3 regions of the Bacillus sp. TCT6 genome follow, and region 2 is predicted to be linked to each of the others. Evidence: riboswitches for the same ligand, from Rfam matches in the RefSeq annotation. Region 2 holds a riboswitch; each other region holds the start of a gene.
What was found. A riboswitch is a leader RNA that binds a small molecule or an ion and turns the genes downstream of it on or off. The one in region 2 is predicted to bind magnesium.

Region 1 (3,288 bases), on a different contig from region 2:
TATAAAAGATAAAGAATTATCTGTGTGTCCTTATAATAATTGATTGTTGTGAATTCTATTTGAACTTCATATGAAAATTCCGTTTATTTTCTGACAACTTTGTGAACACGAAAAAAAGACTCTCTAAAACTATGTTGAAATTAATTCACTTCATTATAAAAATTACTATTTCCATCAACTTTTATCATTATATCTTGTCGAAACATTTATATATTTAAAATTGATTTCGACATAATTTTATTTACTATAATACTGTTTACAAAAACAAAAAGAAGGTGTTGCATAAGTCAAAGTTCGACTTATGCAACATCCCTCTTTCCAAACTATTTATAGCATATTTATTAATATTTCAGGTCTTCCCCAATTCATTTCTTCACAAACAAATTTAAGTTTTTCTTCATCCATTGTGTGTAGTCCCTCTTCTAGTGAACATGAAATTGGAACTTCACAGTGAATTTGTGCTAATTGCAACGAAATATTTAAGTTCTCTAAATCACTTTCAATCTTCGTACGCTGCGCTTTCGTTAATGATTCTACATTTTCTAGTACAGCGGATACTGTTCCGTGCTCTTGAATAAGCTTATACGCTGTTTTTTCACCGATACCTTTTACACCTGGATAATTATCACTTGTATCTCCCATGAAAGCTTTTGCATGGACGATTTGCCACGGCTCTACACCTTTTTCTTCCATGATTTTCTCCGGTGTGTAATATTCGTAATTTCCAATTCCTTTACGCAGAAGCATAACTGTAACGTTCTTATCAACAAGTTGAAGTAAATCTGTATCACCAGTTAAAATATAAACTTCAGCTTCATTGCAATATTGTTTTGCAAGCGTACCGATACAATCATCGGCTTCGTAGCCTTTCATACCGATAACTGGAATGGATAATTTCGCAGTCATTTCTTGCACTAAATCAAATTGAGGAATTAATTCTTCTGGTGGCGCTGCACGATTTGCTTTATAATTCGAGAACGATTCTGTTCTAAATGTCGTACTTCCCATATCCCAGCATGTAACGATATGTGTTGGTTCGATCGCTTGCGTAGCTGTTAACAAGTGTTTCATATAACCATGAATCCCGTTTGTAGGGGTTCCATCTTGTCGTTTCATAAATTGTCCGTAAACACTTGTTGCGTAAAAAGCACGAAATAATAGTGCCATACCATCAACTAATAATACTTTTTTCATAATTCCTCTCCTATTAAAAAAATAATAACCTCACGTTATCACGTAAGGTTATATAAATAGATTACCATTCTACGTTTTTGCTCAACTTTGTCTATTATACATGGTTTTTGTATATTTAGCACCATTAACACATTAAGACATCCTACTACAACAAGTATGCAATATGCCTGAATACGTATTTTTTCCAGTAGAAACAACGACAGCCTTTGCATTTCCACTAACAATATGCGAACCTTTAAAACATACATTTTCAAGCTCAAGTGGATTATAATCTTTCATCCGTTTTAATGGAATAAATCGTTTACGTTCAAGGTGATAGCAGCTTTCAAACTTCTCTATACTCGCTTCGTTTCCCGTTAACACAGACTCATTTACTAATAAATCATCTGCATAAATAATACGTACATCAGCTGGCACAGCATCTCCAGCCGAAAGAAAAATCATATCTCCAGGTACAAGTTCTTGCACTGGTATCTCCATCATTTTCAGTTCACTATTTAGCCCTGTACTACTAGAACATTCTACTCTAGATACAGTAATCGTTTCACGTTGTAATTCATCACACACACGTTGTTTTGAAAAACCTGGGATCATGCCACCAAGCTTCATCATTACTTCTGCAAGAAGTGCTCTTTTTGAAGTTAGTTCATTTCGGCCATATACTTGAATACGTTTTTGTGCCTCTTTCATTGATAGTCCGTCTCTTGTTGTTTTAAAATATGCAAATACAGATTTTACATCTCTTGTTGCAATTTCAATTAATAAATCTTTATTTTTTTGAAGCATTGTTTGTTCTTTTATTGATTTTTTACTTAGTTTATATGACGTGTTACCCACAGTTTTGTTTGCATATAACATATTATCGTCTCCTCCTTTACAACATAGGAAGAAACGCTTTGTTTCTCAATTTATCCACTTTACTGTGAAAGTGTCTAGCGCTTTATAAACGCTACATTGTGATAAATATAGAGGGAGGAACAAATCGTTTCCTGCCTACATCATATATTTTTGATTTGAAGTATATGGGTAACGGAACCGAGTCAGAATTTGACATGCTCCTCACCTCCTCGTTTAATTTTATAGTTTATACTATGAAATTACTCATAGCTTGGTAACAAAAAAGACCCCTACCCTTAAGAGAGTAGTGGCCATTACATACACAAATAAACGATTTCTAATATAATTAGAAATCTACGGACCTCTCCCTCACCGAGTTTTAGCACTGTATAGCATAGGTACATTACCAGCTACGTTAAGAAAAACCTTAATTCGATCATTCCTGTTGACCCATTGGCGTCTCTCGACATTTTTGGGCAGTAGCATTTCTCTATACAGGAGCCTCACCTAACAGAGACTTATTTTCATTACATTGAAAATGTTACTCTTATTTAAAATAGATGTCAACCGTAGCCTACAATTTTTTCAAAAGGTATGGCAAACTAACATATATAAAGTGAAACTTTAATCAGTGGGGTTTTGTTCATCCCCCACTGATTATTAGCCCTCACCAATCGGGCTGCCCGGCAAATAGCGGAATAAAATAAAAAACTTTACGTTTAAACGTAAAGTTTTTAATAAGTTATACAGCCAGCAATTACAATCCCAATTGAAAGCGATAAAAACATAAGAAAAAGACCGACTGCTTGATTATCTTCTTCAAGACTTTTGTTTATATTAAAGCGTGGTGTAAGCCACTCAGCTAAATAAAAAACGATAATTTGAGCCAAAATCCCAACTGCTCCCCACGAAATCATATCAAGAAGTGAAATTGAATTAGCTGCTGTCGAATATAAAACAATAGCTAACCCAAGTAATCGTCCTCCAAGCACATAGCTTACCGCCTTATTCCCTTGAGCCATTAACTTAAATTCCTTAACTTTCGTTGTCACTTCCATCAAGAACAGACCAATACATAAAAGTCCGAGTGTTACTGCTAAATATGATAAAAAATTAATCATTTTTCCCCCTCCTTTTTATACCTACCGGTAAATAGTACGATTCATTTCCTGTAATCTTTTCTCCCGCGCGAATACCGATACTACTTGCTTTTCCAGCAATTAAAAAAGAACCAAACACATACGACAGTTTCTCCAT
Region 2 (3,288 bases):
TGTTCCTAATTTAAGAAATTCAGCTGGCTGTATTCCAAAGATCCATGATTGAGCATTATTTACCACTTTTCCTTTCCATAAAACCATAATTAATAAAAAAATCCCCCCAACCATAATACAGATTGAGACTATTCGTTTTTTCCATATTTCATATGGGAGTAAAGCACAAACTATTAACCCTATTGTTCCTAAAAGTAGCTTTGTTAATTGAGAATCAACAAAATGTCTACTGGTATAATCGTAATGTTGGACAGCGACAATGGAGCTTGCACTATACATCATGATAATACCTAAAGTACATGTTATGAATAGAGGAAGGAGCAATAGATAATCGATTTTTAATATTTTTTTCATTTTAATATCCTCCTGATTTAAAACAAAACATAATATTACATTTGCTAATGAATAGAATCTTGTTCTCGTCAATTACTAAATATGACTTTTGTTTGGGAAGATTCTATCGCTTACTCCCTGTTTTTTCACGCAAAAATCCCCCTAGTATGTAACTAGAGGGATTCAAAATGGCATGACTAAATAAGGCTTTTTTCCCCCTAGTAGAGCTTTGGCACTATACAACGTAAAGTAATGAAAATTCATTACTTAGCTATCTTAAGAAGAGCCTTAATCCGACAATTCCTGTTCTACCCATTGGCGTCTTTCGACATTTTTGGGCAATAGCCTGTGTTTGCATAGGAGCCTCACCTAACAGGTTAAGCAATATAAATTTTATGTGTTTGTTTCGTGTAGCAAGCCAAGCATAAATATATTTTTTTTGCTTGTCAAGCAACCATATTGCTAATTTTATTTGTTTTATTGCTTTATAGTCCTTTGAGAAATGATATGAAAAAATGTATGTAATCATTCCGTATAAGTACATATTTTTGACTTGTAGTGAATCGTTTGATTAAGTAGTTTAACCATATAAATTTGATAAACAGTAAAGAAGATTTTAATCATAAAAGAAGATTTTTTTATGAATGTTCTTTCGATATACAGAATGACTAATTATTCATCTTTTGTTATAAAGTTGGAATTTGATTAAAAACAATAAGTTTCATATGCTTTATTACGTTTCTTCGAATTAAATCTATTTGAATTCTATGTTTTTTAAGGGGAATTTTAAATTTATAATAAAATATAATTTCATTTTCTATAAAAGATTTTTTTATGAATGGAATTGAAAGTCAGTTGACAAATATTAAATTCTGGTTTAAATTTTGAAGTAATTCAATAAACTTTGTTAGGTGAGGCTCCTGTATAGAGAAACGCTGCTGCCCAAAAATGTCGAGAGACGCCAATGGGTCAACAGGAACGGTCGGATTAAGGCCCTTCTTAATGTAGCTGGTTATAAAAACCTATGCTATACAGTGCTAAAACTCAACGAGGGAGTGGTATACGATTTGATAGAAAGGCACCTCTGTGATTTTGGCAGAGCTGTCTTAATAATCATTTATTTGTATTGTGAAAAACCTTTACTCCTTTTTGAGTAAAGGTTTTTCTGTTTAATGTTATTTATTTTTATCTTGTCTATATTCAAAAAGGAGGTAATTCTAACTAATGAATTGATTGCAATGTAACTATTATTGCTTTAATAAAAAATTTAAGACAGATAAAATAAAACAAAACCACTCATGAAACTCTAGAGTCTCCCTTAGCAATATGAGGAGGAGTTAACATGAAGAAATTATTAAAGGAATTACTTATAACCAAAAATAACTTGGATGCAGAGAAAGTTTTACGTCATCCATCGTATGATATTGCACAAGAAGTAAAACAGTTTTCAATTGAAGATCAAGTCATATTGCTAAATACAATACCTGTATTAAAAAGCTCTAAAATTCTTCAATATATGAGTGCAGAAGAAAAATATAATATCTTAATTCACTTATCTGAAAATAAAGCCAAAAAGTTGCTAAATTTACAACCGATTGATGAATTAGTAGATTTACTTCTAGCGGTTCATCCAGAAAAACAGGCTAAATTAATGGCGTATCTAGATAAAATTACAAAACATAACGTGAAAAAATTGATGACTTTCAAACCTGAAACGGCGGGAAGTCTTGTAACAAGTGATTTTGTTGCAGTTAGAGGAAATTGGTCAGTAAAAATGACATTGAAGTACATTAGGGAACATTCTAAAAATGTAGAATCAATATCTTATAGTTATGTTCTTGATAATCACGGTTATCTTAAGGGAATCGTTTCCATACATGAGTTATTACTAGCACCAGATGAAGAGATATTATCTACTATCATGATTCAAGAGGTAATTTCAGTACAAGCTGAAATTGATCAGCAAGAAGTTGTAAAAAAGCTACTGAATTATAATTTAGCAGCAATACCTGTCACAACAGCAAATAATAAAATGATTGGTATTATAACATTTGATGACGTAATGAATGTTATGGAAGCAGAAGCTACAGAAGATATTCAAAAGTTAGGCGGAAGTGAACCATTAAATCAATCTTACTTTGAAGCTAGCATTTGGAGCATTTTCTTAAAACGTCTACCATGGTTATTACTTCTTTTTGTTGCTGAGGCATATACAGGTACAGTATTAAAGTATTTTGAAAACGAAATTGAAACTGTAGTTGCCCTTGCTTTCTTTGTTCCATTATTAGTAGGTACTGGAGGGAATACAGGAACACAGGTTGTAGCAACAATTACTCGTGCAATTGGTATTGGAGAGGTGAAATTTAAAGACATTTTTCGTGTAATGAAAAAGGAATTTGCAATTGGTATGCTTCTTGGACTTGCACTTGCGGTAGCTGGACTCACTCGTGCTTATATGTTAGGTGTTGGAACAGAAGTTGCACAAGTTGTAGCAATCACTTTATTATTTATTGTTATTTGGGCCTCTCTTGTTGCAGCTGTTTTACCTTTAATTCTAAGAAAATTAAAACTGGATCCTGCAGTTGTTTCAGGTCCATTTATTACAACATTTGTTGACGGAACAGGATTAGTAATTTATTTCATGGTTGCAAAAGCGTTATTAAATTTGTAAATATACACTGAAAAAAACAAATGTGGAATAAGTATTTTGCCTTGATTACTAAAATATAGTGGGAAATTTAGTAATGAGAAAATCAAACACTTTTGTCTTTAGATAAATAATATTTTAATGGATTTATTGAAAGTAATGAATGCTGGAGGATAAAACTATGAAACATCTAAGAAAAATCTTCAAAAGAATCTTGCTTCTATTTTCTATTTTAATGATTATTGGCATAGGAATATTATTTGGTACTAGCTATGGCCGAGAGCTTCGTATAACAATCGCTGGGAGTA
Region 3 (3,288 bases), on a different contig from region 2:
CATTTATGTTTCTATCTTTTTTATAAGCCACAGCAATAACCCGCATACCTTCACTATTCAATGTCTCGCTTAGTTTTTTGACATTTGAGCGTATTTCCTCAGTGAGTGTAACGATTTTTTGATCCACTTCAGTGTAGTTGCAAATTGATAAAATTTCTTCTACGGCACCTTTACAAACCATTGTATGTTCACCTGAAATATCTTTTACGATGACTGACATACGCCGGCGGGCGAAATCGAATGGAATTTCATCTAGCTTTTGAAAAGCTGATGGGTCAAATGTATTGTTTTCCTCTGTATGCTTAATAACAGCTTTATCTATTAAGTTTTTCAATCCAGTTTGATAGAAACTATTTAAATAGGCAAATTGTAAGACGCGATTGCATTCATTTCCCTTGGGATCTAAGTGACGAACAAGGACAACTTTATCTTCTGTTAAAGTTCCGGTTTTATCTGTACAAAGAATGTTCATAGCACCTAAGTTTTGAATAGAATTTAGCTGTTTTACAATTACTTTTTGTTTAGACATGTTAACGGCACCTTTAGCTAAATTAGCAGTTACAATCATTGGTAACATTTCAGGTGTAAGACCAACAGCAACGGCAATAGCGAAGAAGAAAGCTTCTTGCCAATCTCCCTTTGTGAATCCGTTAATGAGAAGGACGATAGGCGCCATAATAAGCATGAATGTAATTAAGAGCCAGCTTACTTTGTTTACACCTTTATCAAAGCTTGTTTCTACACGCTTTCCGATTACCTTATTTGCTAAAGAGCCGAAATACGTATCGGTACTTGTTGAGATGACAACAGCTTTTGCGCTACCACTTACAATATTTGTTCCCATGAAGCAAAGGTTTTCCATATCGAGTGGATTGTAATTTTTTTTCATGTTTTTCGGTAAGATATGCTTATTTTCTGTATGGTAGCAGTGTTCGTATTTTTCTATAGGAAGTGCTTCCCCTGTCAAAGAAGATTGATTAACAAATAAATCTTTAGCGGATACAACACGCACATCAGCTGGAACGATATCACCAGCTGAAAGGGAAATAATATCGCCAGGTACAAGCTCTTCAATTGGAATTTCTGTTGTGTAATTTCGATTTAAATTCGTTACATTTTTTGTTTCATGTACAAATCCATTTATTCTAAATACGCTCGCAGTTGTTCGAACCATAGCCTTTAAATTATCGGCAGCTTTTTGAGAACGAAATTCTTGGGAAAACCGAATCGTTGCACTAAGTAGTACCATTGCAGATACGACAATTGTTCCTTGTATGTCATCTGTGAAAAAGGAGAGTGCCCCAAGAGCTAATAAAACGAAAATAAATGGATTTTTAAATGCCAGCAGAAATTGAATGTACCACGGCGCCATTTTATTATGAGCTATTTCGTTCGGACCGTATAAAGAAAGTCTACGAGCCACTTCTTGTTTAGATAATCCATCTTGTGTTGTTTCTAGAAGTTTTAACGCAGAGATTACATCTTGTGTTGCAACCTCCACTAATAATTCGTTATTTGTTTTCATGCTATCTTGCTCATAAGCATGCTTTGTTTCTTGTCTTTGTAAATTAAACATCGGTAGTTCCTCCTCTGTCATGAAGGAGGAAACAATCTGTTACCTAACTAACTATTTGAAATGGTGAGGAACAGTTTCTTTCCTACCTACATGATGAAATATGAATGTAAAACGTATGGGTATCTGGGCCGAATCATCAATTGCCAACTGTTCCTCACCTCCGTACAATTTAGTAGTTTCTGAATATGCTATGTTTGTTTCATAGTAAGGTGCATATAGACGTAAAAAGACCTTTACTCAAAACGAGTAAAGGTCTGAATTCGCAGTTAAAAGAGTCCACAACAAAGACTGCTAGTAGACATAAATAAAAACAGTTTTTGTGTATGACAAAATACATGCACCTCTCCCTCGTTGAGTTTTAGCACTGTATAGCATAGGTACTGAAACCAGCTACGTTAAAAAAGGCCTTCATTCCGACCTTTCCTGTTGACCCATTGGCGTCTCTCGACATTTTTGGGCAGCAGCGTTTCTCTATACAGGAGCCTCACCTAACAGAGACCATATTCAATTACATGTTGAATGTTAGCACTGTAAAATCGTAGTGTCAATATCTTTTTTATCTGTGTTTTTAAAATATTAAATGGATTTATAATAGATATATGGGATGAAATACATGATATTAATTATAAATAATGTGGAAAATAAATATTTTTATAAAAGGGGAATTTGTAATGGTACCACAAAATTTTATTATAAATATTGAGAATCAAAAGTGGTTGTTTAATGAGCAGGAAGATTTATGTTCTCACGGGGAAATTTATTTAAATGTGGATGGAACGATTATTACGCGGACAGGTATGGATGAGGAATGGGGAATAAGTGAATCAGCTTTAGCTCTGTTACGAACTTTAGATAAAGAATATATTTGTGATATTGAAAATGAAGAGGGGCTTATTTTGCACGGATGTGGCACTATGCTCATGTTAGGATGCCCAATTTCAATTCATTGGACTATAAACCATATAGGTGAAAATGTGGTTTTAAAGGATTTTGTCAAAGTTATTTCTACTGATCAAAAGGCTATATACTATGAAGGGCTTCATATAGAATTGAATGAAAATGAATATAGAAAACAAATTGTTTCTTTTGCACTACAAGCAAAAGAATTATTTAATAAATCAAGTGAAAAGATAATTTTAAATGAGCTTGAGCGAAGTATGTATACCGACTTTTGGACGGAATATGATCATTTGTTAAATAAGTATAAATAAAAAAGCACTGTAACCAGTGCTTTTTTATTATAGATTACGAGATTGTAGGGTTTTCAAAAATAACAATCTCTGAACTGTTTGTAGTTGAAACGCGTTGGGCGTAATATGTTAAAGCTGAAGAAATATATGCTGGTAACGTATCATTTGTATGTGATGTTGTATATTCATGGATTAATTCCTTTAAAGTTGTCCATTCTAATTGTGCTGGGTGATCAGACACGAAAGAACTTACCCAGCGATCAAATGAAGATGAAAAATCAGTTTGTAAACGAAATACTTCTTTCATAATAAAACGCTCCCTTAAAATGTAGTATAATTATTTTACCACAAAACACGAACGATTGGTAAATTTTTTAAGTATAACGTTCGTGTTATATAGTTGTCTAGATGATTGGTTATGTAAATTCGATTTGCCATTTGAAATAACATTCCGTAAGATGAGAGATAGAGTATATTTAGAGCTGGAGGAAAGAAAGTGGAATTTGTATTTTTAGGAACTGG

Region 1: linked by a shared signal. The riboswitch ahead of AC0ONG_RS06605 (P-type ATPase actuator domain-containing protein) and the one ahead of mgtE (magnesium transporter) in region 2 are both predicted to bind magnesium.
Region 3: linked by a shared signal. The riboswitch ahead of mgtA (magnesium-translocating P-type ATPase) and the one ahead of mgtE (magnesium transporter) in region 2 are both predicted to bind magnesium.

Annotation. Positions count from the first base shown of each region.
Region 1 covers NZ_JBVYHX010000001.1:1,285,515-1,288,802, reverse strand. The annotation lists gene AC0ONG_RS06610 (5'-3' exonuclease) at 328-1,194, opposite strand; gene AC0ONG_RS06605 (P-type ATPase actuator domain-containing protein) at 1,327-2,052, opposite strand; M-box (ykoK) riboswitch at 2,388-2,553, opposite strand; gene AC0ONG_RS06600 (DUF350 domain-containing protein) at 2,766-3,152, opposite strand; gene AC0ONG_RS06595 (glutathionylspermidine synthase family protein) at 3,145-3,288, opposite strand, start outside.
Region 2 covers NZ_JBVYHX010000002.1:55,992-59,279, reverse strand. The annotation lists gene AC0ONG_RS27330 (FtsW/RodA/SpoVE family cell cycle protein) at 1-354, opposite strand, end outside; M-box (ykoK) riboswitch at 541-717, opposite strand; M-box (ykoK) riboswitch at 1,230-1,395, shown strand; gene mgtE (magnesium transporter) at 1,676-3,004, shown strand; gene AC0ONG_RS27320 (phosphodiester glycosidase family protein) at 3,162-3,288, shown strand, end outside.
Region 3 covers NZ_JBVYHX010000001.1:3,825,605-3,828,892, reverse strand. The annotation lists gene mgtA (magnesium-translocating P-type ATPase) at 1-1,576, opposite strand, end outside; M-box (ykoK) riboswitch at 1,912-2,079, opposite strand; gene AC0ONG_RS19425 (hypothetical protein) at 2,248-2,787, shown strand; gene AC0ONG_RS19420 (DUF3932 family protein) at 2,822-3,073, opposite strand; gene rnz (ribonuclease Z) at 3,263-3,288, shown strand, end outside.